DNA from 4 places in the Arthrobacter sp. NPDC090010 genome. Region 1 is predicted to be linked to each of the others. Evidence: riboswitches for the same ligand, from Rfam matches in the RefSeq annotation. Region 1 holds a riboswitch; each other region holds the start of a gene.
The links. Region 1 has a riboswitch for S-adenosylmethionine ahead of ACIPXZ_RS07760 (homoserine O-acetyltransferase). Riboswitches for the same ligand answer to the same signal wherever they lie in the genome.
Positions count from the first base shown of each region.

Region 2: linked by a shared signal. The riboswitch ahead of ACIPXZ_RS14985 (hypothetical protein) and the one ahead of ACIPXZ_RS07760 (homoserine O-acetyltransferase) in region 1 are both predicted to bind S-adenosylmethionine.
Region 3: linked by a shared signal. The riboswitch ahead of ACIPXZ_RS02475 (aminotransferase class V-fold PLP-dependent enzyme) and the one ahead of ACIPXZ_RS07760 (homoserine O-acetyltransferase) in region 1 are both predicted to bind S-adenosylmethionine.
Region 4: linked by a shared signal. The riboswitch ahead of ACIPXZ_RS05655 (DUF1737 domain-containing protein) and the one ahead of ACIPXZ_RS07760 (homoserine O-acetyltransferase) in region 1 are both predicted to bind S-adenosylmethionine.

Region 1 covers NZ_JBIVFT010000004.1:46-2,909, forward strand. Annotated here, with positions in the region: gene ACIPXZ_RS07760 (homoserine O-acetyltransferase) at 157-1,314, opposite strand; SAM riboswitch class IV at 1,326-1,440, opposite strand; gene ACIPXZ_RS07765 (bifunctional o-acetylhomoserine/o-acetylserine sulfhydrylase) at 1,586-2,864, opposite strand, start outside.
Region 2 covers NZ_JBIVFT010000011.1:445-5,034, reverse strand. Annotated here, with positions in the region: gene ACIPXZ_RS14995 (YdcF family protein) at 59-1,090, opposite strand; gene ACIPXZ_RS14990 (VIT1/CCC1 transporter family protein) at 1,158-2,252, opposite strand; gene ACIPXZ_RS14985 (hypothetical protein) at 2,304-2,603, opposite strand; SAM riboswitch class IV at 2,616-2,724, opposite strand; gene ACIPXZ_RS14980 (helix-turn-helix domain-containing protein) at 2,937-3,512, shown strand; gene ACIPXZ_RS14975 (hypothetical protein) at 3,700-4,590, opposite strand, start outside.
Region 3 covers NZ_JBIVFT010000001.1:524,750-535,019, reverse strand. Annotated here, with positions in the region: gene aroA (3-phosphoshikimate 1-carboxyvinyltransferase) at 1-1,068, shown strand, start outside; gene ACIPXZ_RS02485 (ribosome small subunit-dependent GTPase A) at 1,070-2,194, shown strand; gene hisN (histidinol-phosphatase) at 2,250-3,065, shown strand; SAM riboswitch class IV at 3,142-3,257, shown strand; gene ACIPXZ_RS02475 (aminotransferase class V-fold PLP-dependent enzyme) at 3,296-4,696, shown strand; gene ACIPXZ_RS02470 (class I SAM-dependent methyltransferase) at 4,821-5,558, shown strand; gene ACIPXZ_RS02465 (Nramp family divalent metal transporter) at 5,662-6,912, shown strand; gene ACIPXZ_RS02460 (metal-dependent transcriptional regulator) at 6,944-7,657, shown strand; gene ACIPXZ_RS02455 (SRPBCC domain-containing protein) at 7,768-8,262, shown strand; gene ACIPXZ_RS02450 (transglycosylase domain-containing protein) at 8,319-10,270, shown strand, end outside.
Region 4 covers NZ_JBIVFT010000003.1:61,208-71,477, reverse strand. Annotated here, with positions in the region: gene ACIPXZ_RS05695 (amino acid ABC transporter permease) at 1-30, shown strand, start outside; gene ACIPXZ_RS05690 (amino acid ABC transporter ATP-binding protein) at 27-803, shown strand; gene ACIPXZ_RS05685 (ABC transporter substrate-binding protein) at 844-1,689, shown strand; gene ACIPXZ_RS05680 (polysaccharide deacetylase family protein) at 1,693-2,529, shown strand; gene ACIPXZ_RS05675 (polysaccharide deacetylase family protein) at 2,526-3,452, shown strand; gene ACIPXZ_RS05670 (MmgE/PrpD family protein) at 3,449-4,846, shown strand; gene ACIPXZ_RS05665 (O-succinylhomoserine sulfhydrylase) at 4,900-6,102, opposite strand; gene ACIPXZ_RS05660 (rhodanese-like domain-containing protein) at 6,106-6,507, opposite strand; gene ACIPXZ_RS05655 (DUF1737 domain-containing protein) at 6,504-6,794, opposite strand; SAM riboswitch class IV at 6,950-7,056, opposite strand; gene ACIPXZ_RS05650 (PLP-dependent aminotransferase family protein) at 7,222-8,631, opposite strand; gene ACIPXZ_RS05645 (DMT family transporter) at 8,741-9,619, shown strand; gene ACIPXZ_RS05640 (prealbumin-like fold domain-containing protein) at 10,033-10,270, shown strand, end outside.

The DNA of each region.
Region 1 (2,864 bases):
CCCCGGGGGCGCCCCCCCCCCCCCCGGGGCGGGGGGGGGGGGGCGCCCCCCCCCCCCGGGGGCCCCCCCCCCCCCCCCCGGCACAGCGGACTCGGCGGGGAGAGTGGTTCACATTCGATGCTGCGCCGGGCCGGGCAAGCGGGGCAGGCGCCCGGCTCAGCGGAACAAGGTCTTGGACAGCAGCGCGCCCAATTGGCCGGCCTCCGTCAGGAACCCGTCGTGACCGATCGGAGAGACGATCCGGTGCACCGGGACCTCTCCCGGGAGGGCCTCCGCCAGCGCCTCCGACTGAACGGGCAGGTAGAGCCTGTCACTTTCGACCGCGGCCAGGAAGAACTCCACCGGGCTCCCCGCGAATGCTCCGCTCGCTCCCCCGCGACCCCGGCCGACGTCGTGACTCATGAGCGCTTCGGTCAGGGCGATGTAGCTGTTCGCGTCGAAGCGCTGAACCAGTTTCCCGCCCTGATGATCCAGGTAGCTCTCCACCTGATAACGGCCGCGTTCGGCCAGCGCGGACGCGCTCAGCGGTTCCTCCCCGTCCTGAGGCTTCCGGCTGAAACGCGCCTCCAGCTCGGCCTCGCTGCGGTAGGAGATGTGCGCGATCCGGCGGGCCAGGGCCAAACCGGCGTCCGGGGCCGCAGCACCGTAGTAGTCACCGCCGCGGAACTCCGGGTCCTGCCGGATGGCGAGCGTCTGGGCCTGTGCGAGGGCGATCTGTTCGGCGGTGCTGTGGCCGCCGACGGCGATCACTGCGCACTTGCGGACGCGCTCTGGGAAACCCGCGGCCCATTCCAGGGCCCGAGCACCTCCCATGGACCCGCCCACGACGGCGAACCACTGGCCGATGCCGAGCCGGTCAGCGAGCCGGGCCTCGGCCGCGGCCGCGTCCCGCAGGGTCACGAAGGGGAAGCGGGATCCCCACGGCTTTCCGTCCGGGGCAGGACTCCCCGGGCCGGTGCTGCCGTTGCAGCCTCCGAGGATGTTCACCGCCACCACGAAGTAGCGGTCCGTGTCGATGGCCCGGCCGGGACCGACGAGCCCGTCCCACCAGCCCTCTTCCTCGGAGTCCCCCTGAGCGACATGAGTGCTGCCCGTCAAGGCGTGCTGGATCAGGACGGCGTTGCCGCCGTCGGCGTCGAGTGTCCCCCACGTCTCGTACGCGAGCGTCACATCAGGCAGCTTGCCCCCGGCTTCGAGACCCAGCGGACCGACCGAAAGGGCACGGACGACGCCGTCGTGGCCCGTCGTGGGGCTGGCCGGCGCCTGCGTGGCGCGCTGAGCGGCAGGGTGCGGGCGGGATGCAGCGATGGTCATGAAGCCTCTATTCCTTGCGCTTGCCCAGGCCGGACGGCGAGGGCCGAGTCTTCACCCGGGGCACCCCACCGCAGGATGGAGGGTTGCCGGCCAGCAAACCGGGGTTTGACGCTGACACTCGTGACTCTTCGTCCAGTCTAAAGGACACGAAACGGCACATTGCGAAGATGACGCTTCATGAGGAGTCATCTTCGGAACAATGTTCCAGCGGAATGCCGAACAGCCCGCCGATCCCGAAGAATCGGCGGGCCGCTCCCGGCGGGAGAGGTGATCAACGAGCGCCCTTCGCGGCGCGGAAGCCGGCGTCGAGGTCGGCGAGGATGTCGTCGATGTGCTCGATACCCACGGCCAGGCGCACCAGGCCCGGCGTGACCCCGGCCGCCAGCTGCTCGGCTTCCCCGAGCTGCGCGTGCGTCGTGGAGGCCGGGTGGATCACGAGCGAGCGGACATCCCCGAGGTTCGCCACATGCGAGTGCAACTCCAGCGCGTCCACGAAAGCCTTGCCCGCCTCCAGGCCACCCGCGATTTCGAACGCGACCACCGCGCCGATGCCATTGGGCCCGTACTTCCGTCCGCGCTCGAACCACGGGCTGCTCGGAAGCCCGGCGAACGCGACGCGCTCGACGTCGTCGCGGGCCTCAAGGAACTCGGCCACCTTCTGAGCGTTCTCCACGTGCCGCTCCACGCGGAGGCTGAGCGTCTCCAGCCCCTGGGCGATGAGGAAGGCATTGAAGGGGCTGACAGCCGAACCGAGATCGCGCAGGAGCTGAACGCGGGCTTTGAGGATGTAGCTGAGGTTGGCGCCCAATGCGCCGTCCGCGCCGAGGTCCCGGGCATAGACCAGACCGTTGTAGCTCGGGTCCGGGGTGTTGAAGCCCGGGAAACGCTCGGGGTCGGCAGCGAAGTCGAACTTGCCGGAGTCCACGATGACGCCCGCGATGGCCGCACCGTGCCCGCCGAGGTACTTCGTGGCGGAGTGGACCACGATGTCGGCGCCCCACTCCAACGGGCGGATCAGATACGGAGTGGCCAGAGTGTTGTCCACGACGAGCGGGACTCCGGACTCGTGAGCCACTGCCGAGACGCCTTCGATGTCCAGCACGTCCTGGCGTGGGTTGGAGACGACCTCCGCGAAGAACAGCTTGGTGTTCGGCTGAACTGCGGCACGCCACTGTTCCAGGTCGTCCGGGTCCTCCACGAAGGTCACCTGGATGCCGAACTTCTTCAGGGTGTTGGCGAGCAGATTGTAGGTTCCGCCATAGAGGCTGGGGCTCGCGACGACATGGTCGCCCGCCTCAGCGATGTTGAGGATCGCGAACGTCTCCGCGGCCTGACCGGAGCTCAGCAGAAGGGCGGCCAGGCCACCTTCCAGACTCGCGATCCGCTGCTCGACGGCGTCCTGCGTCGGGTTGCCGATCCGGGTGTAGATCGGTGCGAGTTCGGCGAGGGCGAAGCGGTTCGCGGCACTCTCGGCACTCGGGAAGACGAAGGAGGTGGTCTGGTAGATCGGCAGCGCCCGTGCCCCGGTGGCGGCGTCCGGTTCCTGACCG
Region 2 (4,590 bases), on a different contig from region 1:
TTCGGCAAGGGCCGTCAGAGAAAGAGACGGGGCGGACGGGCCGCGGAGTGCACCCGCTTCAGAGACCCTGGTTCGACTCCCAGAGCAGGGCCAGGAAGCCGAGCACGATCGCGAGACAGACGCCGAGGTTGATCCACTTGTACTGCAGGAACACAGCGATGAACTCGCGCAGGAACGCGCTGGGGACGAAGTATGCGGCGGTCCTGGACCCGCGGACGATGGCCTTCATCCCGGCCCGGCGGGTGTACATGGCGGCTCGGAACACGTGATAGCTGCTGGTGGCAACGGTGATGGCGGGGTCCGGAACCGTCATGAGCGCCCGGGAGAACTCCAGATTCTCCATGGTTGTCCGCGCGCGAGGTTCGGTCAGCACCTCGGTGCTGGGAATGCCTGCATCCCGCAGATACTCGGCCATGGCCTCGCCCTCGCTGCGGGACTCGTCCGGTCCTTGCCCGCCGCTGGGGATGAGAACCGGCTTCGAGTCGGCTGGGGAGCGCTGATAGATCTGAATCGCTTTATCGAGGCGTCCTGCCAGGAGCGGCGGGACCTTTCCGCCGATCAGACCGGAGCCGAGGATGATCACGTAGTCGGGGACCTGGCGGCTCCGTGTCCGGGCATAGACGAAGGAGTAGACCAGGAACGCGGAGAAGACGAAGCCCACATAGGCCACCAGCACGAAGATCAGGAATGGGATCATGCTGAGCCAGGTGGGAGCGTCCGGACGGCTCGTGACACGCCCCAAGGCTCCCAGAAGCATGGGAGCGAAGAGCACCAGCAGTCCGACCGCGAGGGAGAGCAGATTGGCCAGGCTCCGTCCTTCCCGCCGCAGCATCATGATGCCGTTGACCACCAGGAAGACTCCGAGCACCGGCACGGCCAGGAGCGCGAGGAGGACACTGAGCAGCAGGATCCACGCCGTCTCATCGTTCCGGCCGAGGCTCAGCAATGCGAAGCCGAAAGCCAGCAGCAGGAACACGCCATTGCGAAGCCGTCGCCGGTCCCGCCAGATGCTGAACGCCCCGGCGAGTGCGAAGACAGCGGCGAGTACCGTGGTGATGTTCTCCGCGATGACTCGGGTGATGGTGTCCATTGATCATTTCCTCCCGCAGGCAACTCTACGCAGGAGGTGCCCAGGGACGATCGCCGGTGGCCTCGGCTCAGCCGATGGTGGCGCCGAAGAGCAGACCCAGGACGTAGGTGGCCCCGGCGGCCCCCAAGCCGATCAAGAGCTGACGCAGCGCGCGGCTCATCGGTGAGGTTCCGGACAGCAGCCCGACCACCGAACCGGTGCCCAGCAGCACGATGCCCACCAGGACTACGGCGAGGACCAGGGCCCCGACACCGCTCATGCCGAACAGGAACGGCAGGATGGGGATCAGTGCGCCCGAGGCGAAGAAGCAGAAACTGGAGGAGGCGGCTCCCCAGGCCGTGCCGATCTCCTCGTGTTCGTCCTGGTCCTGTTCCGGGCGCTCCGGCCAGAGGGACAGGCTGGGGTCGCAGTCGCAGCTGAACTGCCCGAGACGTTCGGCGGCCCGGTGCTCGGCGGCTTCCCGGCTCATGCCGCGGGCCAGATATACGAGCACCAATTCGTTGTGTTCAAGATCCAGGCGTGGTGCGACGGCCAAGGTGACCTGGGTCGGGCGGCTGGCGTCCAGGAGTTCCCGCTGGGAACGGACCGAGACATATTCGCCCGCGCCCATGGACAGCGCTCCGGCCAGCAGGCCTGCGACGCCGCTGAAGAGCACCACCTGGCTGCTCACGCCGGTGGCCGCCATGCCCATGACGAGCGAAAGGTTGCTGACGAGGCCGTCGTTGGCCCCGAAAACCGCGGCTCGGAAGGTTCCGGAGAGGCGTGCCCGGCCGCGGGTGGCGAGGCCCCGGACCACCTCTTCGTGGATCTGCTCGTCTGCCGCCATGGCGGGTGTGGCGTGCGGATCAGTGGAGTACGGGGAACGGCCCTCGGCCCGCTGGGCGAGCGCCAGGACGAACACGGAGCCGAAATGGCGGGCCAGGAAACCCAGGAAACGGCTGTTCAGCGAGGCCGGGCGGGGCTTGCCGGCGTCGTCGCCGAGCAGGCTGAGCCAATGTGCCTCGTGGCGGCCCTCGGCTTCGGCGAGGGACAGCAGGATCGCCTTCTCCTCACCGTCACGGCGAGCGGCGAGCTCCCGGTAGACGGAAGCCTCGGCTCGTTCGTCGGCCAGGTACTGCTGCCAGCGTCTGATATCTGCAGCGGAGGCTTGGGGGGTGCTCATGAACACGGGCTCCTGGGGTCGGGATGATGGTGGCGCCCCATTGCGCAGCCCTCACTTTAGCGCGAAATTCCGCGGATTTTCGGCCGGTTCACCGAGGATTGTTGTTTCGGTCGACCGCAAACCCGGGAGCGGTTGCAAGAGGAAATGCAGTGCTCGTCCGTCCCGCAGTCCGGTGGCGGCGACGCGTACGGTGAGCGCGCCGTCGTTCCAGAGAGGTCTGCGCACCGCGCGGCTCAGGGCGTCCAGCAATTGGTGCGGCTGAGGACAGAAGTAGTGCTGCGGCACGCCCTGGAGGTGAAGCGTGACCCGGCCGCTCTGCGGCTCGACGGAAGGGATGACGGTGACGGACATCGAAGCCTTTCGGCAATGCTCTTGCCCCGCCAGTGGAACGGGGCCGCTTCTGCATCCGAGCCACCCGTGAACATGGGGTTGGCGGGTGGCCAGTCGGAGCTTGGCGCCACCTCTCGTGAAGCTTCCTTTACTCTAGATCACGACGACGTCGCGCGGCCCGCGCCCGGACGTCCGGGCTGCAGTGTGACGCTGCGTGAACGGGTGAGCTCACGACGCGAAGTTGCGGGGCAGGCAGGGCCTGGTGACTGGTACTAAACTCCTAGGCAGATGCTGCCCGTGAGCCGGATCACCTCCCTTGTTCTTCGCAGCCCCGTCAGAGAAGGAATGGCCGCCATGAAAGCCCTGCCCATCGAGCCGAGCAATGCGCCGATCAACATCGGGTCCAGGATCCGCGCGGCACGCAAGGCTCAGCGGATGACGATCGAGCAGGTCGCGGAGGTGACGGGCTTGACCAAGGGCTTCCTCTCCCGCGTGGAACGCGACCTCACCTCGCCGTCGGTGGCGTCCCTTGTGACCCTGTGCCAGGTGCTTTCGGTCGACATCGGTGACCTCTTCGCCGATACGGAGGTGACCCTGACCCGCAAGGATGAGGCTCCGAGAATCTCGCTCGGCGGCGAGGGCATCGTGGAGACGCTGCTGACGGGCCGTTCTGAGCGCAGGCTGCAAGTGCTCAAAGGCATCATCGAGCCGCGCGGCAAGGGCGAGTCGGAGCTGTATGCCGTCGACTGCGACGTCGACGTGCTGCACGTGGTCAAAGGCAGGATCGTGCTCACCTTCTCCAACGAACGGTACGAGCTCTCCGAAGGGGACACCCTCAGTTTCCCGGGTCGCGAACCGCACACCTGGCTGAACCCCACCGATGAGGAAGTCGAGGTCCTCTGGGTCCTGGTTCCTGCTGCCGCGGCATGAGTCGTGGCGGCATGATCGATGGCTGAGGCGCCGGTAATCGGGCCCTGAGTCCGCTATCCACGGCGCCGACGCCTGCCGAGTCAGCTATTGGGGGCGTGAGTCAGCTACCCCGGGCAGCGGACTCACGCCCCCAATAGCTGACTCGGCGAGCCCGGAACGGGTGTCGAGTCTTGGCGCTGCGAGACCGTCAGTTGCGTAGCGCGGCTGCAGAATCCTGGGCTCGGAGCGCCGCTTTGATCCGTCTGCGCACTCCTCCCGGGTCATCGAGGTCCGCCCAGCTCAGCCGGACGAATCGCCACCCCAGCTCCATGAGATGACGTTCCCGGAGGCGCTCTTCGTACAGGGCGCGTTCCGTCGGCTTTTCGCCGAAGTACTTGACCTCCCCATCGAACTCGACGGCCAGCATGCTGTCTGGCCAGGCGAAATCCAGATATCGCCAGCCGAGCGGCGTCATGACTGCCATCTGAGGTACAGGGGCCGTGAGGCTCTCCAGGTGGAACAGCAGCCGCGAGCGGGACTCGGCCACGGACTGGCTTCTCTGGTCGGCGAAATCGACGACCATCCGGGCGTTCACCACGCCTCGGTGACCGGTGAGCCTCTCCAGCATCCGGTGCATTCGACGACGGTCGGCCCCAAGGGCCAGCGCCTGATCCGCTAGGATGAGCGCGTCTTCCACCGGCATGATTCTGGCGCAGTCGATAATGGTGCGTTCGAGCGTCGTGACCGGGACACCGTTGACGATGTCCCAGTCCGTGCCTGGCACCGGAATGAAATGCGTACGAATGTCCGAACCCAGGCGCCGCGCGCACGGTTTGCTCCGGCATGAGACATGGATGAGGGGGCTGTCGCGCCAGAAGGACAGACCTCTGAGTCTGGCTGCCGAGGTGTGGCTGTAGATGTAGGCGGGATCTTCCTTGTTTTGCGTCAGGCGGAGATGAGCCGCCAGACGGCGGTCTGCGCGCTCGCTGAGAGTGAGTCGTCGTTGTTCCTCAGCCGGCGCGAAGACGCCTATCCGTGGGCGGACGATGTCATTGTTCGCGAGCAGCCGCCGTCGTGCGTCCTTGCCGATTCCGAGGAG
Region 3 (10,270 bases), on a different contig from region 1:
GACGTCCGGATTGACTGCGGCCTGGCGGGTACCGTCATGCGATTCGTCCCCGCACTCGCCGCCTTGCGCCACGGGACCGCCCGCTTCGATGGCGACCCGCACGCCAGGAAGCGCCCGATGGGCGCGATCCTCCAGTCGCTCCGCGCACTCGGCCTCGACCTCACGGGCGACGACGGCGAATCGCCGTCGGCACTCCCCTTCACCGTGCACGGCGAGGGCACCGTCCGGGGTGGCCACGTCGTGATCGACGCGAGCGGAAGCAGCCAGTTCGTCTCCGCGCTGCTGCTCGTGGGGGCCCGCTTCCGCGACGGACTGCACATCGAGCACTCCGGTAAGCCGGTGCCCAGCCTGGACCACATCAGGATGACGGTCGAGGTCCTGCGTTCCCTGGGGGTGACGGTCGATGATTCCGTTCCCGACCATTGGTTCGTGGCGCCCGGCACCATCGATGCCTTCGATGTCCGGATCGAGCAGGACCTGAGCAATGCCGGCCCCTTCCTCGCGGCGGCACTCGTGACCCGCGGCACGGTGCGGGTGCCCCATTGGCCGTCACCGACGACACAGGTCGGGGACCTCTGGCAGGACATCCTGCGGCGCATGGGTGCACGGGTCTCCCTCGAGAACGGAACACTCGTGGTGACCGGTGGCGACCGCATCAAGGGCGGGGACTTCGCCGACACCAGCGAGCTTGCCCCCACCGTCGCAGCGCTGTGCGCCCTGGCTGACACGCCCTCGCGTCTGAGCGGAATCGCACATCTGCGCGGCCACGAGACCAACCGTCTGGAAGCGTTGGTCACGGAGATCCGTCGCATGGGCGGGGATGCCGAAGAGACCACCGACGGCCTGATCATCCGCCCGGTCCCCCTCCACGGTGCCGTGCTGCAGAGCTACGCAGATCACCGGATGGCGACGGCTGGTGCGATCTGGGGCCTTGCGGTTCCCGGCACCCAGGTCGAGGACATCGCCACGACAGCCAAGACCATGCCCGATTTCCCCGCGCTCTGGCAGGCCATGCTGGGCTCCTCCGCTCAGGAGTCCCGTACCGTGCCGGCCGGGGCGGACGCCTGAGATGGCTCGAGGCGGCGCCTCGCGAGCCCTTTCCGATTGGGACGAGTCGGACGTCAGGCAGCGGCCCAACAAGCGCGGTTCACGTCCGCGGACCAAGGACAGGCCCAGCCACTCCGATGCTGTGACCGGCCGGATCGTCACCGTCGACCGGGGCCGCTACACGGCGGTCCTGGACGAAGGGACACCCCAGGAGCGGATCATCATCGCCGCCCGTGCCAAGGAACTCAGACGCCAGCCCGTCGTGGTGGGCGATTTCGTGGCGCTCGTCGGTGACGTCTCGGGCAAGCCCGACACCCTGGCCCGTCTGGTGCGGATCGAGGAGCGCAGTACGCTGCTGCGTCGCAGCGCGGATGACACCGACCCCGTCGAGCGCGCCGTCGTCGCCAATGCCGACAAATTGGTGATCGTGGTGGCTGCCGCCAATCCCGAGCCTCGGACCGGCTTCATCGACCGGGCACTGGTCGCTGCCTACGACGCCGGCATCGAACCGATCCTGCTCATCACCAAAGCGGACGTGAAGGATCCGGCGGAGCTGCTGGCCAACTATCAGGCTCTCGATCTGCGGGTGATCATCAGCCGCACCACGGAGAACGGCGCCAATGGGATTGATGCCAGGAGCGCCGACGGCGGTTCGGCGTCCCTGCTCGGAAGCGCCGTCACGGAACTCCGGGACGAATTGGACGGCTACGTCAGCGTGCTGCTCGGGCACTCCGGAGTGGGCAAGTCCACGATGGTCAATGCACTCACCGGCGCGGACCGCGCCACCGGTCACGTCAACGCGGTCACCGGGAGGGGACGCCACACCTCCAGCTCCGCCGTGGCCCTCCAGATGCCGGACGCCCGTCCGGGCACGTGGATCATCGACACGCCCGGGGTGCGCTCCTTCGGGCTGGCCCTGGTCGATCCGAGCCGTATCCTGGCCGCGTTCCCCGATCTGGCTCCGGGCACGGAAGCCTGTGAGCGAGGCTGCAAGCACGGCGCGCAGGCTGTGGGATGTGGCCTGGACGCATGGGTCGCGGAGGGGCATGCGGGCCCGGCCGGGGCCTCCCGCCTCGACTCGTTGCGGCGTGTGCTGGACGCCGGAATACAGGAAGAGCGGGAAAGCAAGGAACTCGGAGCCCCATGAGCACTTCGGTGCGTCGCGGGCTGTGGGTCCTCCCGCGATGGGTACGGTTTAACCCATGACGGTCCCCACCCAGAACTACACCGATGACCTCCGCCTGGCGCACGTGCTGGCCGACCAGGTCGATGCCCAGACGATGGAACGCTTCAAGGCGCAGGACCTGAAGGTCGAGACGAAGCCGGACCTCACTCCGGTCAGCGACGCGGATCGCAGCGCCGAGGAGTACATCCGTGGGCAGCTGTCCCGGTCCCGGCCCCGCGACGCTGTCATCGGCGAAGAGTTCGGGACCACCGGGCACGGCTCCCGCCGTTGGGTGGTGGACCCGATCGACGGAACCAAGAACTTCGTGCGGGGCGTGCCCGTCTGGGCCACCCTGATCTCCCTCATCGAGGATGACGAGGTTGTCGTGGGCGTTGTCAGCGCGCCTGCCCTGGGCAAGCGCTGGTGGGCATCCAAGGGCCATGGGGCCTTCACCGGCCGCTCGCTGGCCTCCGCCACCCGCCTCAAGGTGTCTGACGTGCACCGCATGGAGGATGCGTCCCTCAGCTATTCCAGCCTTCACGGTTGGAAGGAACGCGGGATGCTGGACAGTTTCCTCGACCTCCACGATTCCGTGTGGCGGACCCGGGCGTACGGTGATTTCTGGTCGTACTGCCTTCTGGCTGAAGGCGCCGTCGATCTGGCCTGTGAGCCGGAACTGAACCTCTACGACATGGCGGCCCTGGTCCCGATCGTCACGGAGGCTGGAGGCCGTTTCACCTCATTGGACGGGCAGGACGGACCCTTCGGCGGCAACGCCGTGGCCAGCAACGGCATCCTCCACTCCGAGTTCCTGCACCGCCTGAACCCTGCCTTGGACGATCTGCTTCCCTGAGCTCCGAAGTCATATTCTGCGTAACAATAGCGGCGCGTTCCCCTGCGGACGCGCCGCTGTCGTACGCTCGTGAACAGGTCACGAGTGCCAGCGCTAAACCCCGGTTTGCTGGCCGGCAACCCTCCAGACGCGGTGGGGTGCCCCGGGTGACGACCAGGCCGACCGCAGACAGCGGATCGGCAAGCGCGGCGCCCGCTCAGCGGGCCCCTCCACGATGCAGAGGTCCCAGCATGTCCGTCAACACCCTTGCCCGCCGTACCGCTCAGGCCGCCCATGCGCCGTCGTCGCCGGCCGCGCATCCCTTCGCGGCCGTCACCGGAGCCGAGATCCAGGCACCGCTCATCCAGGGCGGCGACATCCGCTACGCCAACCTCGACTACGGGGCCTCCGCTCCCGCGCTGAGCGTGGTCTCCGCCTATCTGAACGAGATCCTCCCGTACTACGCCAGCGTGCACCGCGGGGCCGGTTATGCGTCCCAGATCAGCACCTCGGTCTATGAGAACGCCCGCGAGATCGTGCGCGAGTTCATCGGCGGTCGGCCCGACGACCTGGTGATCTTCACACGCAACACCACCGATTCACTCAATGTGCTGGCCGGATGCCTTCCCCAGAGGAACGGCGAGCAGGCCGGGGAGGTCCTGTACCTGGACATCGAGCACCACGCCAATCTGCTGCCGTGGCAGCGCGTGGCGCACCGCAGCCTGGTGGCCCAGGAGACTCTCACCGAAACCGTGTCCGCCATCCGTGAGGAACTTGAGGCGGGAGGTGTTTCGCTGCTGGCGGTGACGGGCGCCTCGAACGTCACCGGAGAGATCCTCCCGATCGCCGAGCTGGCCGCACTGGCCCACGAGTACGGTGCCCGGATCGTGGTGGATGCGGCGCAATTGGCGCCCCACCGCCGCATCGACATCAGCGCCCTCGACGTCGACTACCTCGCCTTCTCGGGGCACAAGCTGTATGCCCCGTTCGGTGCCGGAGTCCTCGTGGGCCGCGCGGACTGGCTCGACGCGGGAACCCCCCACCTGCTCGGCGGCGGGGCCGTTCGTGAGGCGCGGCTCGATTCAGTGACGTGGACCACCGGTCCGGCCCGGCATGAAGGCGGCTCGCCCAATGTGCTCGGTGCCGCGACACTGGCGCGTGCGACCCAGGTGCTCGCGTCGCTGGATCACGACACCTGGCAGCAGCACGAGGCCGATATCAGGCGCCATCTCGAGGAGGGCCTCACAGCGCTCGACGGCGTCACCGTGCATCGGGTGTTCAGCGATTCCGTCGATTCGATCGGCGTCGTCAATTTCTCCGTCGAGGGTTACGACGCCGGCCTCGTGGCCGCCTATCTTTCGGCGGAGCACGGCGTGGGGTTGCGCGACGGCAAATTCTGCGCGCATCCGCTTCTGAAGCGTCTCGGCCTTCCGGCAGGCTCGTTGCGGGCCAGCTTCGGGCTGGGGTCTCGCCTGGAGGATGCCGACCGGTTGATCGCCGGGATCCGGCGGCTCCGCGAGGAGGGACTCGGCTGGGACTACGTGGTCGACGCCGGCCGGTGGGTGCCGTCCAACGATCAGCGAAGCTATCCTCACTGGGCGCCCAACACTCCGGGCACTGCCGGAGCCGCCCCCTGCGCCACGGGGGAATGACGGCCCGCCTGCCCGCTGCTCGGGGAGCCACGTCGTCGTGAGAACCTTTTAGCGACGACGATCCCCGAGCAGTTGGAGCAGCACCGTGTCCTCCCGTCACGTATCCCCTTCCGGCGGCCCCCGTATGGACGTCGCACGACGACGCGACATGGGCAGGGCTTTCGAACGCGGCGGCGAACACTATGAGCGGGTCCGGCCCTCTTATCCAGAGGAGGCGGCACGCTGGTGCGTTCCCGCCGGCGCGGCGGACGCCGTCGATCTGGGAGCAGGAACCGGGAAGTTCACCGCTCTTCTGGGCGCCCTGGGGTTGTCCGTCACCGCGGTGGAGCCGTCCGAGGACATGCTGCGTCAATTGCACACGGCACTGCCGGACGTCACCACGGTCGTCGGAACAGCCGAGGCGACCGGTCTCCCGTCAGCAAGCGCCGACGTCGTGACGGCCGCACAGACCTGGCACTGGGTGGACCCGCAGGCCGCGAGCGCCGAGGCGGCCCGCGTCCTGCGGCCCGAAGGAACTCTGGCGCTGCTGTGGAATCAGTTGGACACCTCGGTACCGTGGGTCCACCGGCTGTCCCGCATCATGCACGCGGGAGACGTCATCAAACCCCACTTCGTCCCCGCGATCGGGCCTGGGTTCGGTGAGGCGGCAGCAGCCGTGCTGCCCTGGAACGACGAGCTGAGCACGGCCGACATCATCGAGCTGGCCAAGTCGCGCAGCTACTACCTCAGGTCCGCGGAGCCTGTCCGGGCGAAGGTCATGGCCAATCTCGACTGGTACCTCCATGAACATTTGGGGCATGGGGCCGAGGAAATGATCACTCTCCCCTATCGCTGTTACGCCTGGCGTGCGCAGCGTCTGTGACATTGCGTCACCGACATCCATGGACTTGCCTGACATCCCTTGGGCGGCTAAATTTTAGGTAAGCCGAAACTATTGAATTCGGAATGCCTAATAGGAGACGATGATGCCCACGGAGCTGTCCACCCGGCCGCGCACCACCCCCGGACTCCTTCTGCTCGGCCCCGCCTTCGTCGCGGCCATCGCATACGTCGACCCCGGGAATGTCGCCGCCAATCTCACCGCCGGGGCGCAGTTCGGTTATCTCCTCGTCTGGGTGCTGGTGGCCGCAAATCTGATGGCGGTGATGGTCCAGTACCAATCGGCGAAGCTGGGCCTCGTCACCGGCCATTCCTTGCCCGAACTGCTCGGCCAGCGGTTCCCCACCTGGGGACGAAGACTCTTCTGGCTCCAGGCCGAAGCCGTCGCCATCGCCACGGATCTGGCCGAGGTGGTGGGCGGAGCGATAGCCCTGAACCTGCTGTTCGGCCTCCCCCTCCCCCTCGGAGGCCTCATCATCGGTGCGGCCTCGATGCTGTTGCTCAGCATGCAAAGCCGCCGTCGACAGCGCGCCTTCGAGAACTCGATCATCGTTCTGCTCGCGGTCATCACGATCGGCTTCCTCTGCGGCCTGGTGTTCAGCCCTCCGAGCCCGGAAGGAGTCCTGGGCGGGCTCGTCCCCCGCTTCGAGGGCAGCGGCTCGGTGCTCCTGGCAGCCAGCATGCTCGGCGCCACGGTCATGCCCCACGCCATTTACGTGCACTCCGCACTCGCAAGAGACCGTCACCGTCCCCTGGGACAGCAGGCTCCCGACGTCTCGACGCTCCGGCGACTCATCCGCGCCACGCGCTGGGACGTCGTCGCAGCCCTCGCCATCGCCGGAGCCGTCAATATCGGCATGCTGCTGCTCGCCGCATCCGCACTCTCGGGCCGCGAGGGGACGGACAGCATCGAAGGAGCTCACGCCGCCATCACCGACACGCTCGGCCCCGTCGTCGGCGCGGTCTTCGCCGTGGGGCTTCTCGCGTCCGGGCTCGCCTCCACCGCGGTGGGATCCTACGCGGGCGCAAGCATCATGGGAGGCCTGCTCAAGGTCCAGATCCCCCTGATGACCCGCCGGGTGATCACGCTGATCCCCGCCATCGCCATCCTCGCCATCGGAATGGACCCCACACAGGTGCTGGTCCTGAGCCAGGTTGCCTTGAGCTTCGGCATACCCTTCGCCCTGGTGCCCCTGTTCCTGCTGAGCCGGAACAAGAAGATCATGGGAATCCATGCCGACCACCCGGCACTTCAACTCGCAGCCGCCATCAGCATGATCCTCGTGGTCGTCCTCAACGGCGTGCTCATCTGGCTCACGTTCACGGGCGGCAGCTGAGCCCTCACCCCTCGTCGGTAGACTGGTCAGCGTGAAGTCTGCCGCAGCCTCGTCCTCGATCGAGGACTACGTCAAAGTCATCTACTCCTTCACCGAGTGGCAGGACAAGGCCATCAACAGCACCCAGCTGGCGCAACGGCTCGGCGTGGCCAACTCCTCGGTCTCCGAAATGGTCCGCAAGCTCAAGGACCTGGGCCTGGTCGATCACAAGCCCTACAGCGCCGTGACTCTCACCGAGGACGGGCGCCGGCTGGCCTTGGCCGTCGTACGCCGGCACCGGCTGATCGAGACCTTCCTGGTCCGTGAACTCGGGTATGCCTGGGATGAGGTGCACGATGAGGCTGAACTCCTGGAGCATGCCGTGTCGGACACTTTCGTCGCCCGCCTGGCAGAGAAGCTCGGGCATCCGGGGAAGGACCCGCACGGTGACCCCATCCCGTCAGAGGACGGCACGGTCCGGCTCCCCGCGGCCAGGCTGCTCTCCGAACTGGACCCCGGGCACCACGGCCATATCACCCGCATCAGCGACGACGACCCGGAACTCCTGCGGTATCTCACCCGGGAGGGAGTGGACGTGGACGCTCTCGTCCAGGTCGGCGAACGCAAACCGTTCAGCGGCGCCCTGCAGGTCCAGGTGACCCCTCCGGGTCAGTCCGAAGGACACTCCGCCGAACTCGGGGAACAGGCGCTGCACGCACTCTGGGTCGCCGACGACGCCCCTCACCAGGGCTGCGAACTCGACTGAGTCGCGTTCCGCCTCTCCCGGAGACGGCGGGGCGGCCGCGCCGGTGATGCCCTGAACGGATGATCGGGTTAGCGTGGGGACATCGGGACCGGAACAAGGAAAGGGAAACGATGACCGAGCAGAAGAACAGCGATGCCACCCCGGAGAACCTGGGTTTCGAGGTTTTCGGTTTCATCGCACGGCCGGTCCATGAGGTCTACGAAGCCGTCGCCGACCCGGCCCAGCTGAGCGAATACTTCACCACGGGCGGCGCGAAAGGACGTCTGGATGCCGCGGGAAGCACGGCCGAATGGGACTTCGCCGACTTCCCGGGAGCCTTCCCGGTCACGGTGCTGGAAGCCGAGCAGGACCGGCTCATCTCCATACGGTGGGGCGCGGCGCCCGGCACCTCCGTCGACGAAGCGGGAACGATCGTCGACTTCAGCTTCTCCCCGGCGGATGACGGGGCCCGCACAAGACTCGCGATCCGTGAACACGCCTGGAAGATCACCGCAGACGGTGCCGAAGCCGCCTTCGGGAATTGCATGGGCTGGACCGGCATGCTGTCCGCACTGAAGGTATGGCTTGAGCACGGGATCCGGCTTCGTGAAGGCTTCTATCGCTGACCACGGGGATCCGCCGGATCGATGGCCCCGGCGAAGATTCCGTTAGGCTCGAACAGGTGAGTTCCGTGAGAAGAGTCCTGTCGACCGTGGCCGCGCTGTGTGGAAGGCTCCTCGCCTTCGTCTGCGTGAGCGCCGTCGTCGGTGCGCTGGCGGCTGGACTTCTGGTGCCACTCGTCAGCAGCGCCGGTACCGCGGCGTCCGGTTCCGTGCAGTTCTTTGAGAGTCTGCCCAGCGAACTCACCATCACGCCTCCCGGGCAGGTCAGCAGGATCGTCGCCTCGGACGGATCCCAGATCGCCACGCTCTTCAGCGAGAACCGCACCGATGTCACCTTGAAGCAGATCGCCCCCACCATGCGCAACGCGATCGTCGCGATCGAGGACTACCGCTTCTACGAGCACGGCGGGATCGACCCGGTCGGGATCATGCGGGCGGTGGTGAGCAACGCCTCCGGATCACGGCAGGGCGCATCGACCCTGACCCAGCAGTATGTGACGAATGTGCTCAATGAGAATCTGACGGCCAAGGGCGATTCCTCCGACGTCGTTCTGAACGGCCAGAAGACCACCGGCGACAAGTTACGCGAGATGAAGCTCGCTCTGGGACTCGAGAAGAAGTTCAGCAAGGACCAGATCCTGCAGGGCTATCTGAACATCGTCCCGTTCAGCGGAAGCGCCTACGGCATCCAGGCTGCAAGCCAGTACTTCTTCTCGGTCGACGCCGCCAAGCTCACGCTGCCCCAGTCGGCCCTGCTCGCCGGCCTGGTCAACGGTCCGGGCTATTACGACCCGGTGGCCCACCCTGAGCGTGCCACGGCACGCCGCAACCTCGTACTCGACGCCATGCTGAAGCATGGCTACGTCACGGCCAAACAGCACGACGTCGCAGTGAAGACACCCTTGCGACTCGCCGTGAAGCCCCCGCGGCAAGGCTGTGCCTACGCCTCGCAGGCCGCGTACTTCTGCGACTACGTGTTGCATCAGTTCCTCAACAGCCCGCTCTACGGGAGCACCTCTGAGGAAAGGCTCCGGCTGCTCCAGCGAGGCGGATTGACCATCAAGACCACCTTGGACCCGCGCCTGCAGTCCCCGGCCCAGCACCAGGTGGACGCCACCACGGGGGCCAATCCGGACAAATGGGGTGCGTCGCTCGTCTCGGTGCAGCCCGGGACCGGCAGGATCCTGGCGATGGCCCAGAACTCACGCATGCTCGCCAAACAGGGTTCCGGCTTCGTCACCACGTACAACTTCAACGTCGACAAGACAGATCCGGCCGGTTTGCCCCTGGGAGGAGTCGGCGGCATGCAACCGGGCTCCACCATGAAGCCGGTGACGCTCGCTGCCTGGCTCAGCGAAGGGAAGTCGCCGGATCAGGTGGTCGACGCCTCTCGTCGGGTCTATCCGATGAACTATCCCTGGAAGAGCACCTGCGGGCCCGTGACGGGCGCCTACAACGACGCGCAGACCTCCCTCGGCGCGGCTGGCAATCTGCAGAATGACGAGGACGGCTTCTACCGCCCCATGTCCGTGCGCCAGGGCATCTACTACTCGATCAACACGGCGACCTTCGCCTCCGCAGCAGGACTCAATGATTTCTGCGACATCCAGCGTGCCGCCGATGCCCTGGGCATGCACAACGGCGCCGGGAAGGGCCAGAAGCTGGGTCTGAACACCCTGGGCAATCTCCTGGGCGGCGAGAACGTGGCCCCACTGACCATGGCCAATGCCTTCGCCACCTTCGCCGGCAACGGCACCTACTGCGTCCCGCTGTCCATCACGGGCGTGTCGGATCGCCAGGGCAAGTCGTACGGCGGTCAAGCCACCTCCTGCAAGGCTGGTGCGATCCAGCCCGAAGTGGCCAAGCGTGCAAGCAATGTCCTGCAGGATGTGCTGTCGAAGGGCTCGGGCCTGCTGATCCCGGACAAGGTGAAAGCCCCTGCCGCAGCGAAGACCGGCACCAATCAGTACAACAATCAGACCTGGATCGTCGGCTACACCCGTGGCCTGGC
Region 4 (10,270 bases), on a different contig from region 1:
TTCTTCACCAGCCGTAGGAGCGTCGCATGAGCACCCAGCCACTTGTCCGGCTCGAGGACATCCACAAGAGCTTCGGCCCCCATGAAGTCCTGAAAGGCGTGGACCTGGAGGTCACCAGCGGTGAGGTGGTCTGCATCCTGGGCCCCTCCGGCTCCGGGAAGAGCACCCTGCTGCGCTGCATCAACTTCATCGAACAGCCCACCTCGGGCCTGGTGTTCGTGGGTGAAGAGGTCATCGGGCACCGGCGCACCTCCGAACCGGACGTCCTGCAGCAGGTCCATGAGAACGCCATCGCCCGGCAGCGCAGCGAGATCGGCATGGTCTTCCAGCGCTTCAACCTCTTCCCGCACATGACCGTGCTGGAGAACATCACCCACGCACCCCGCCTGGTCCGGGGACACAGTGCCGCGGTGGCGAACGAGACGGCGAGGACCCTGCTGGAGAAGGTGGGCCTGGCCGACCGCGCCTCCGCCTACCCGCGCCAGCTCTCCGGCGGCCAGCAGCAGCGTGTGGCGATCGCCCGTGCGCTCGCCATGGAACCCCGCCTCATGCTCTTCGACGAGCCCACCTCCGCTCTGGACCCTGAACTGGTGGGCGAAGTCCTCAAGGTCATGCAGGAACTCGCCGCCGGCGGTCTGACCATGATCGTGGTGACTCACGAGATCGGCTTCGCCCGTGAGGTGGCGGACCGTGTGGTCTTCATGGACGGCGGCGTGATCGTCGAAGAGGGCAGTCCCGCCGAGGTCATCGACAACCCCCAGAACCCCAGGACGCAGGCCTTCCTCTCCCGCGTCCTGAAATGACACCCCCACTCATCCCCACACCCTGCGAAGGAACACCCTCATGAACAAGAACCTCCTCAAGGGCGGCGTGGCCGCGGCCGTCGTCGCCCTGGCCCTCACGGCCTGCGGCTCCCCGGCCAAGAGCGCCGGCAATGAGCTGAACACCATCAAGGACGGCGTCCTCAGCGTCGGACTGTCTCCGGACTTCCCGCCCATGGAGTATCTGGACGAGAGCAACAACAAGCTGGTGGGCGTGGACGTGGACATCGTCACCGAGATCGGCAAGCGCCTGGGCCTGAAGGTCGAGTACACGCAGCAGAAGTTCGATCAGCTCATCAACTCCGTGCGCACCGACCGCGTGGACATCGTCTTCTCCGGCATGTCCGACACCGTGGAGCGCCAGAAGACCGTCGACTTCATCGACTACTTCAAGTCCGTGGGCCGCTTCTACGTCCTGGGCGCCGACAAGGCGAAGTACACGCAGGACACCGACCTCTGCGGCAAGAGCGTGGCCGTGAGCTCCAAGACGGACTACTACCCCGCCTTGCAGCGCTTCAGCAAGGACAAGTGCGAGTCCGCGGGCAAGCCCGCCGTGAGCATCGTCCCCACCGACTCCGGCGCCGCAGCCCGCCTCCAGCTGGACCAGGGCCGTGCGCAGGCCGCGATCCAGGGTGCCGAGAACCTCGTGTACTTCGAGAAGAAGAACCCGGGCAAGTACGCCATGATCCTCGGCAACGTCACCGAGCTGCCCTTCGGTGCGGCCACCAAGAAGGGCAACAGCGCCCTCGAGGAGAAGGTGGTGAAGGCCTTCCAGGACATGAAGGCGGACGGCACGCTCAAGAAGATCCTGGACTCCCACAACGTGGGCTACGGTCTGATGGATCCGGTCATCAACGGGGTCAAGTAGTCCATGACATCCACCGAGATGCGGGCCGGGGCCGGCGGGGCGGAACGCGCCACGCTGGCCCTGGCCTTCGACCTGGACGGTCCCACCGGGGATGCCATGCTCAGCGGTGCGCTCTGGGGCAAGCCCGGATACTTCGCGCTGGGTGCCTACGGGCCGCACCGGGCCATGCCCCGGATTCTGGACATCCTCGCCGGGCACGGCCTGAAGGCCACCTTCTTCACCCCTTCCTGGGTGGTGGAGCAGTGGCCGGCCCTCGCCCGGCGCATGCAGGAGGAGGGTCACGAACTGGCCCACCACGGCCACCGTCACGAGGTGTTCTTCACCAAGACCGATGAGGAGCAGCTGGCCATCCTCCATCGCAGCCAGGAGGTCTTCCGGCAGATCCTCGGAGCCCCGGGCACGGGCTTCCGGGCACCCTCGGGAGACTGGCACCCGCGCACCGCCTCCTTGCTGGCGGAGTCCGGATTCCTCTATTCGAGTTCGCTGCGCAATGGCGATCTGCCCTTCCGCCACGCGGACAACGGGCTGGTGGAACTGCCGGCCAAGTCCCTCTTCGACGACTACACGTGCTTCGCCTACCACCGCGCACCGAACTTCCCCTCCGGCCTGGATCGCGTGGCGCACTACCGGCCCGTGTTCGACGGCTGGCGGGACGAGATCCTGGCCGCCGCGGACGACGGCCTGCTGGTGAGCACCATCTGGCACCCCAAGGTGATCGGCACCCCGGGCCGGGCGCTGCTGCTGGACGAACTCCTGGGCACGCTGAAGGACACGGGCCGGGTGGACATCACCACCTGTCACGCCGTGGCCTCGGCCTGGAATGAAAGGAACCCGCGATGAGTGATTCTCCCCAGGGTGTGGAACAGGGTGGGACGACGGCGGCCGGGGGCGGCGCGGAGGCGCGCTGGCCGCGCGGTGCACGGTGCGCCGTCGTCGTCACTGTCGATGTGGACGGGGACCTGCCGTTCCTGGCGCTCGACCCGGGGTACCGGGACCGGATGAAGTCGCGGTCGGTGGGGCGGTACGGGCCGGATCACGGTGCGTCGCGGGTGCTGGACGTGCTGGAGCGGCTGGGCGTCCGAGCCACGTGGTTCGTGCCCGGAGCGATCGCGCAGGAGTACCCGGAGCTGGTGCGGGATGTCGTGGCCCGTGGGCATGAGACGGCCTGCCACGGCATGCATCACCTGGACTTCGACGGGCTGGACCTGCCCGCTCAGCTGGCCGAGATGACCGAGGGGCGGGACGCGCTGCGTGCCGTTTCCGGGGTGGAGCCGCGGGGGTTCCGCACCCCGTCCGGCGAATGGAAGGCCGGATTCCCCGAGGCCATGGGCGCGGAGGGTTTCCGCTGGTCGTCCTCGCTGCCGAGTGATGACCGCCCATTCCCCCTGGGCGATTCCGGTGTGCTGGAACTGCCCTTCCGCTACGAGCTGGAGGACTTGCAGTACCTCGGCTTCAACCTGGATCCGCCCTTCCCCCCGGGGCAGTCGCGGATCCAGAGCCTGGAGGCGGTGCGGGCCAACTGGGACGTGGAGTTCGCTGCGGCCCGTCGTTGGGGGACCATGCTCCTGCTGAGGCTGAACGCCGAGATCATCGGCACCCCGGGCCGCGCGCGGTTCCTGGAGGACTTCCTGCGCTCCGTGCTCGAATCCGGCGAGGCCTGGGTGGCCACCTGCGGTGAGGTGGCGGAGCACTGGGCCGGTCAGCCGGTGGAGAGCGACCACCCGTACGGCATGTTCCTCACGGTGAGCGCTCAGGAAGCATGAGCGAGGAAACGACGACGGCGGCGGGAGGCGGCGCCGTCGTCCTCGCGCCTGCTGAGCGGGGACCGGCGGCGGTCGAGCTGCCCCTGGCGCGGCGCCTGGGGGAGTGGCTGGCCGGGATGACGTCCGTGCCCCTTCCCGGAGAGCTGGCGGCCAAGGCCTCGGACCACCTCCTGGACACCCTCGGGGCGATCGCGGCCGGGATCGGGGAACCGCCCGCCCGTGCCGCGGCCGAGGTCTTCGGGCGGCCGGGGAACGTGCCTCAGGGTGGCGTCGTCGGCTTATGGCACAACCGTGCCACTTCCGATCGCCTGGATGCCGCTTTCGTGAACGGGGTGGCGGCGCACTGCCTCGAGATCGACGACACCGAAGGCTGTGACCATTCGGGCGCCGTCGTCGTCCCGGTCCTGCTCTCACTGCTCCCGGAGGCGAGCGGTGCCTCCCGGCTCCTGCCCGCTCTGGTGGCCGGGTATGAGGTGGGGCGCCGGGTGCAGCTCGCCCTGGGCGGCTACGAGCCGCACAACGCCCGCGGCTGGCATTCCACCGCCACCTGTGGCGTGTTCGCCGCCGCGGCCGCGGCCTCCGTGATGCTGGGCCTGGACGGGGAGCGGACCGCCTCGGCGCTCGGTCTGGCCGCGAGTTCCAGCTCCGGTGGCTGGGCGTTCTCCGCCGATGGCGCCATGAGCAAGCAGTTCCACCCGGGCCAGGCGGCACGGGCCGGGCTGGAAGCCGCACTGCTGGCGCGGGCGGGGGCGCGTGGCCCGTGGCAGGTGTTCGATCCCGTCTGGGGCGGGTTCTTCGCCACCCACGGGGACGACGCGGCGATGCCGGACCTCCTGGTACGGGATCTGGGATCCACCTGGCATTTCCGCCACTCCGCGATCAAACCGTACGCCGCCTGCCGCAGCGCTCACACGGCTCTCGACGCCTTCCGGGGCATCCTCGCCGAACGGAACCTGGGTCCGCAGGACGTCCGGGCCGTGCGCGTCCACGTCAGTGACTTCCTGCGCCCCATGATCTGCCCGCCGGAACCGGGTGACGCCGCGCAGGCCAGGATGAGCCTGCCCCATGCTCTCGCGCTGCTCCTGGACGGGAAGGAACTGGTCCCCCAGGACTTCGCGCGGTTCGACGCGCCGGAGGTCCTGGCCGGCCTGGAGCTGATCACCGTGGTGCCGGATCCCGTGGCGGGGCGCGAGCCGCTGGTGGACGTGGTGACGGAGGCGGGGACGTTCTCCGCCCGTGTGGAGCATGCCCGGGGCGGTGAGCGCTTCCCGCTGTCCCCGGCCGAGGTGGACGCCAAGTTCCGGGGGCTCACCGCCGGGCTCCTGGAGCGGGCGCATCAGGACGAGTGGATCGCCTGGGCCCGGTCCTTCTCCTCGCAATGCGGGGTCACTTAACGCCGCCTGATCGGCGATGAGGCGGCGTTAAGTGACCCCGCATTGGGGACGGACTAGCTGAGTGCCTGCTGGAAGTCCCGGATCAGATCGTCCACGTCCTCCAGGCCCACGGACAGCCGCACCACGCCGTCACCCAGCCCGATCGAGGCACGGCCCTCGGCACCCATGGCGCGGTGCGTCGTCGTCGCCGGATGCGTGATGAGGCTCTTGGAATCGCCCAGGTTGTTCGAGATGTCCACGATCTTCAGCCCGTTGAGCAGCTTGAACGCCGCGTCCTTGGCGGTGCCGCCCGGCAGGGCCGCCAGTTCGAACGTCAGCACCGTGCCGCCCGCGCTCATCTGGCGCGCGGCCAGCTCGTACTGCGGGTGCGAGGCCAGCAGCGGGTACTTCACCCAGTTCACGCCGGGCTGCTGCTCCAGCCAACCGGCCAGCGTCAGCGCGGAGGCCGACGAGTGCCGCACGCGCATGTCCAGCGTCTCCAGGCCCTTCGTCAGCACCCAGGCGTTGAAGCTCGACAGTGACGGGCCCGTGTGCCGCATGAGGTTCTTCACCGGCCCGTCGATGAACTCCTTGGACCCCAGGATCGCGCCGCCCATGACGCGCCCCTGCCCGTCGATGTGTTTGGTCCCGGAGTACACGACGACGTCGGCCCCCAGATCCGTGCAGCGCTGCAGCATGGGGGTGGCGAAGACGTTGTCGGCCACCACGGTGGCCCCCGCGGCATGCGCCAGTTCGCTGACCGCGGCGATGTCCACGATCTCCTGCATCGGGTTCGAGGGGGACTCGAAGAACACGGCCTGCGCCGGCACGGACAGCGCCTCGCGCCACTGCTCCAGATCGGGCCCGTCCACGAACACCGTCTCCACGCCCCAGCGGGGCAGGATCTCGTTCAGGATCACGAAGCAGGAACCGAACAGGGACCGCGCCGCGACCACCCGGTCCCCGGCGGCCAGGAGAGCACCCAGCGCGGTGAACACGGCGGACATCCCGGACGCCGTGGCGAAGCACGCTTCCGTGCCTTCCAGCAGGCGCAGCCGTTCCTGGAAGGTCGCCACGGTCGGGTTGCCGTAGCGGGAGTAGACGAAGCGCTCGTCCTCACCCGTGAAGGCGCGTTCGGCGGCCTCCGCGGAGTCGTAGACGAAGCCCGAGTTCAGGAACAGCGCCTCGGAGGTCTCGTAGAAGCCCGTGCGGTCCAGACCGCCGCGCACCGCCTGGGTGGCGGGGGACCAGTTTTCAGTCTCGGGGTTGAACGCCACGCCTCAGCCGCCGATCGAGGTCGGCAGGCCGCTGTTCTTCCAGCCGTTCACGGTGCGCTCCCCGAAGCGGTCCGGGACGCCCTCGAAGCCTTCCAGGACGTTGTAGGAGGCCCAGCCGGCCGCCGTCGCGGCTTCCGCGGCCGCGATGGAGCGCTGGCCGGAGCGACAGAGGAACACCAGCTCGGCGGTGCCCGGGGCGGGTGCCTGGGCGCCCAGCTCGGTCAGGAAGCCGGTGTTGGGCACACCGCCGGCCAGGTTCCACTGGATGAACAGGGGCTCGCCCGACGGAGCCTTCGGGCGGCCGATGTGCGCCCACTCCGCCTCGGTGCGCACGTCCACCAGGACCGCGCCGTCCTTGAGCCTGTCCCAGGCCTGCTGCGGGGTCAGATCTCCCGCGTAGCTCACAGGGCACCGCCATAGGGGGCGAAGCCCGGCGCGGGGACGGCGTACGGGTCCACCAGGGGTGCCGGAGGAGCGGGAGGGGCGTAGGGCAGGACGACGGCCTGGGCCGCGATCACCGTCTTGCCGTTGAACGTCACGGACGGGCTGCCATAGAGGATGTACCCGTCGGCCAGGGCGGCGGAGACCCGCTCGCAGAACTCGCGGGTGTCCGGGCCGGTCAGGAGGCGGTACGGCAGGCGAGGGGCCGGCGTCGCGGACGTCTCTTCGGGAACGACGGCGGCTTCCTCCACGGAGGTCGCCTTCGCGCTCGTGGAGGCCGGTTTGGTCGCCGCGCTCCGGGTGGTGCGGGCCCGTGGGGTGCCGGTCTTCGACGTCGTCGCCTTGGCGGCACCGCTTGCGGTGGTCGCGCGGCGCGCGGGGGTTTTGGGTGCAGGCATGGGAGGCTCCTTCGCGCTTGCAGTTGACACATGCCGAGTAGTCACCTGAGGCACCCCGCCGCGTGAGGAGGGTTGCCGACCGGTCAGTCAGGGCTTGTCACCGGTACTCGTTACTCATCCAAAAATCTAGCACCAGGCCCCCTTGGGGACTGCGACGCGATCCTTCATCTTCTGTCATGAAACGTCGCGCCCGCCGCTCCTTCCGCGAGACGCCACTTGAGCACAGTCCGGAGCCCTCACACTGTGCTCAAGTGGCGTCTCGCGGCACCGGGGCAACGGATCAGTCCTGCTCGTGCAATGCCTCTGCGAGGAGCCGGGCGGCCTCGGGGAACCGCTCGGGCCCCGGTCCAGCGAAGTTCAGCCGCAGATATGCCCCCGAGGGCTCTGCCGGGAACCAGCCAGCACCGTCCGCCACGAGGACACCACGAGCCGCGGCATCGCGGACCAGGCGGGGAACGTCGGTGCCTTCGGGAAGCTGCGCCCAGAGGTTCAACCCGCCGCGGGGCACCTGCTCCACGAAGACCTCCGGCAAGTGCTCGGCCAGCGAGGACCGCAAGAGATCCCGGCGTTCACCCAGCTGCCGCTGCACGGCGCTCAGGTGCCTGAGGAAACCGGGCTGGGTGACGACGTCGAGCGCCGCGGCCTGCAGCAGCCCGCTCACGTACATGGTCTCCGCGGTCCGGTCGGCGAGGATGCGCTGGAGCGCGGGGCCGCGGGCGATGACGGCGGCCACCCGGACGGCAGGAGAGACGCTCTTGGTCAGCGAGCGGATGTAGACCACATGCCCGTCGTCGTCCTCCGCCGCGACCGGGCGCGGGCGCGTCTCGATGCCGAAGTCGTGCGCCCAGTCGTCCTCGATGAGGAAGGCGCCGTGCTCACGGACGACGTCGAGCACCGCTTGCCGTCGCATGGCGTCCCATTGAGCGCCGGTCGGGTTGGCGTAGTTGGGCTGGGCGTAGAAGGCGCGCGCTCCGCTTTCCCGGAAGGCGCGGTCCAGGTCCTCCGGATCCGGGCCGTCCGGTCCGCTGGCGATGGGGACGAGGCGGACCCCGGTCTGCGCTGCGGCGAGGATGGCTCCCCAGTAGCTGGGGGACTCCATGATGACGGGCCTTCCGTGCCCCACCAGGGCACGGAAGAGCGAGCTCAGTGCGCTCTGGCTGCCTGGCAGGACGAGGACATCCCGGGCCGACGGCGGCGTCAGCCCGGGCGCCGTCACCGAGGCCAGTTCCCCCGCGAACCAGGCACGGAGTTCCGGGAGTCCTTCGGCGGGTGCCGGGGTCAGGGCGGCCTCGGTGCGGGCTGCGCGGCTGAGCGCTCCACGGATCAGGCGTTCGGGAAGAAGCTCGACGGCGGGATAGCCGCTGTGCAGGCCGATCACCTCAGGGGCGGGATGGTTCATGGGAGCCGGTGGCGCGGGAAGCTGGGCCTGCGGTGAGCTCAGAGCGCTCGTCTGCCAGCCGTACTCACGGGGCCTCGCCGTGGCGAGCCTGCGGGCGAAGGTCCCGACGCCGGGACGGCTCTCCACCAGTCCCTGTGCGCTCAGCTTCCGGAGTGCCTTCTGAACGGTGACGGGGCTCGCCGCGAAGCGTGCGACGAGTTCCCGGGTGGAGGGGAGCTGCGCACCGTCCGGGGCGGTGGCCAGCCAGCTTCTGAGCGATGAGACGATCTGCTCAGTGCTATCGTTGTTCATGAGAGTACATAGTAGCGCTACTGATGAAATGCCCCAGGTGCTATCCACGGTTTCCAACGTGGCCGCGGCCCCTGGGACGGTGCGCGGAACGGGGCGTCCAGGAGCTCCCTTGGGCGATCGCCGCGGGACGGCCGCCGGACTCTGGTGGGGCCTGCTCGGCGTCGCCGCCTTCTCCCTCACCATGCCGTTCACGCGTGTGGCGGTGGCCGGGCTCCCGCCGCTCTTCGTCGGCGCCGGCCGGGCGGCCGTCGCAGGATGCGTGGCGCTCGTGGTGCTCCTGCTGACCCGCCAGCCATGGCCCACGCGTCGCCAATGGGTGAGGCTCGCGGTCGTGGCACTCGGGGTGGTGGTGGGCTTCCCCTTCCTGACCTCGTATGCCATGCAGTGGGCGCCGGCGAGTCACGGAGCCGTGGTCACCGCATTCCTGCCGGCCGCCACCGCCGTACTCGCCGTACTGAGAGTGCGGGAGAGGCCCAGGCCGCGCTTCTGGGTGTTCTCCGGGGCAGGGGCCGTGGCCGCCCTGGTGTTCGCCGCTCTGCAGAACGGAGGGCTGGGCGGATTGCATGTGGCGGACTGGCTGCTGCTGGGGGCCGTGCTTCTCGCAGCGGTCGGCTACGCGGAGGGCGGGGTGCTCTCCCGTGAGCTGGGTTCCTGGCAGACGGTCTCCTGGGCCCTGGTGCTGTCGCTTCCGGTGATGCTGGTGCTCAGCGGCGCATCGGCCCTCACTCAACCCTTCACGCCCGGGCCGGCGCAGTGGGCCGCCTTCGCGTATCTGGCCCTGATCAGCATGTACCTGGGATTCTTCGCCTGGTATCGCGGACTGGCGATCGGACCCATGGCCAGGGTGAGTCAGGTGCAGCTGGTGCAACCGGTGATGACGATCGCCTGGTCGGCCCTGATTCTCGGGGAGTCCGTGGGGTGGAGCACCGTGATGGGAGGGGTGGCCGTCATCCTCTGTGCCGCGTTCGCAGTCCGGAGCCGCCGCTGAGTGTGGTCTTGTTGAGCGTGGTTCTGCTGAGCCTGATTCTGTGAGAGAAGGGGTCGGGCGCTGTGCGCCCGGCCCCTTCCTTCCTTCGCTCCTGAGTCGGGACCTGGCGGATCCGTCTCCCAATGCCTGAAAGTGTCGGTGGTTCTGGAGAACCTCCGGTACTTGTCAAGCATGTCAAATGTACTACATTTCCTGTCGATGGTCACGTCACGTTCCGCGGGTTCCCGCTGTCAGCGCTGGCGGCATCAGACAGCATTCCGCCGTCTTTGTCCAATCCCACTGTAAATGTCCGACATTTAACGTTACGGTTTTCCTCGTTCGATTGATGTTCCCCCACGTCATATACAGATTTCTTGCTCGGGGGCAGAACGTCCTCGCGAACCCTTCCCCGTCGCCGAGCTAGGGATCCTTCCGTGCCGTCATGCCGTTCTCGTCCGTCCCCTGCGCTGCGCGGCGTCATCCGACGCTGCCTCGCGGTCGCCCTGAGCCTTCTGCTGCTCGGTGCCGCCGGGCTGCCCTCGCAGGCCAGCGCCGTCGTCGGTCCGCAGCAGACTGCGGAGGCCGATGACGCCCTGCCGACGTCGCCCTTCGACGCCTCGCAGCTCTGCGATCCGGGGACCTATTTCTCGCTCGCCTCGGACGGGACCATCG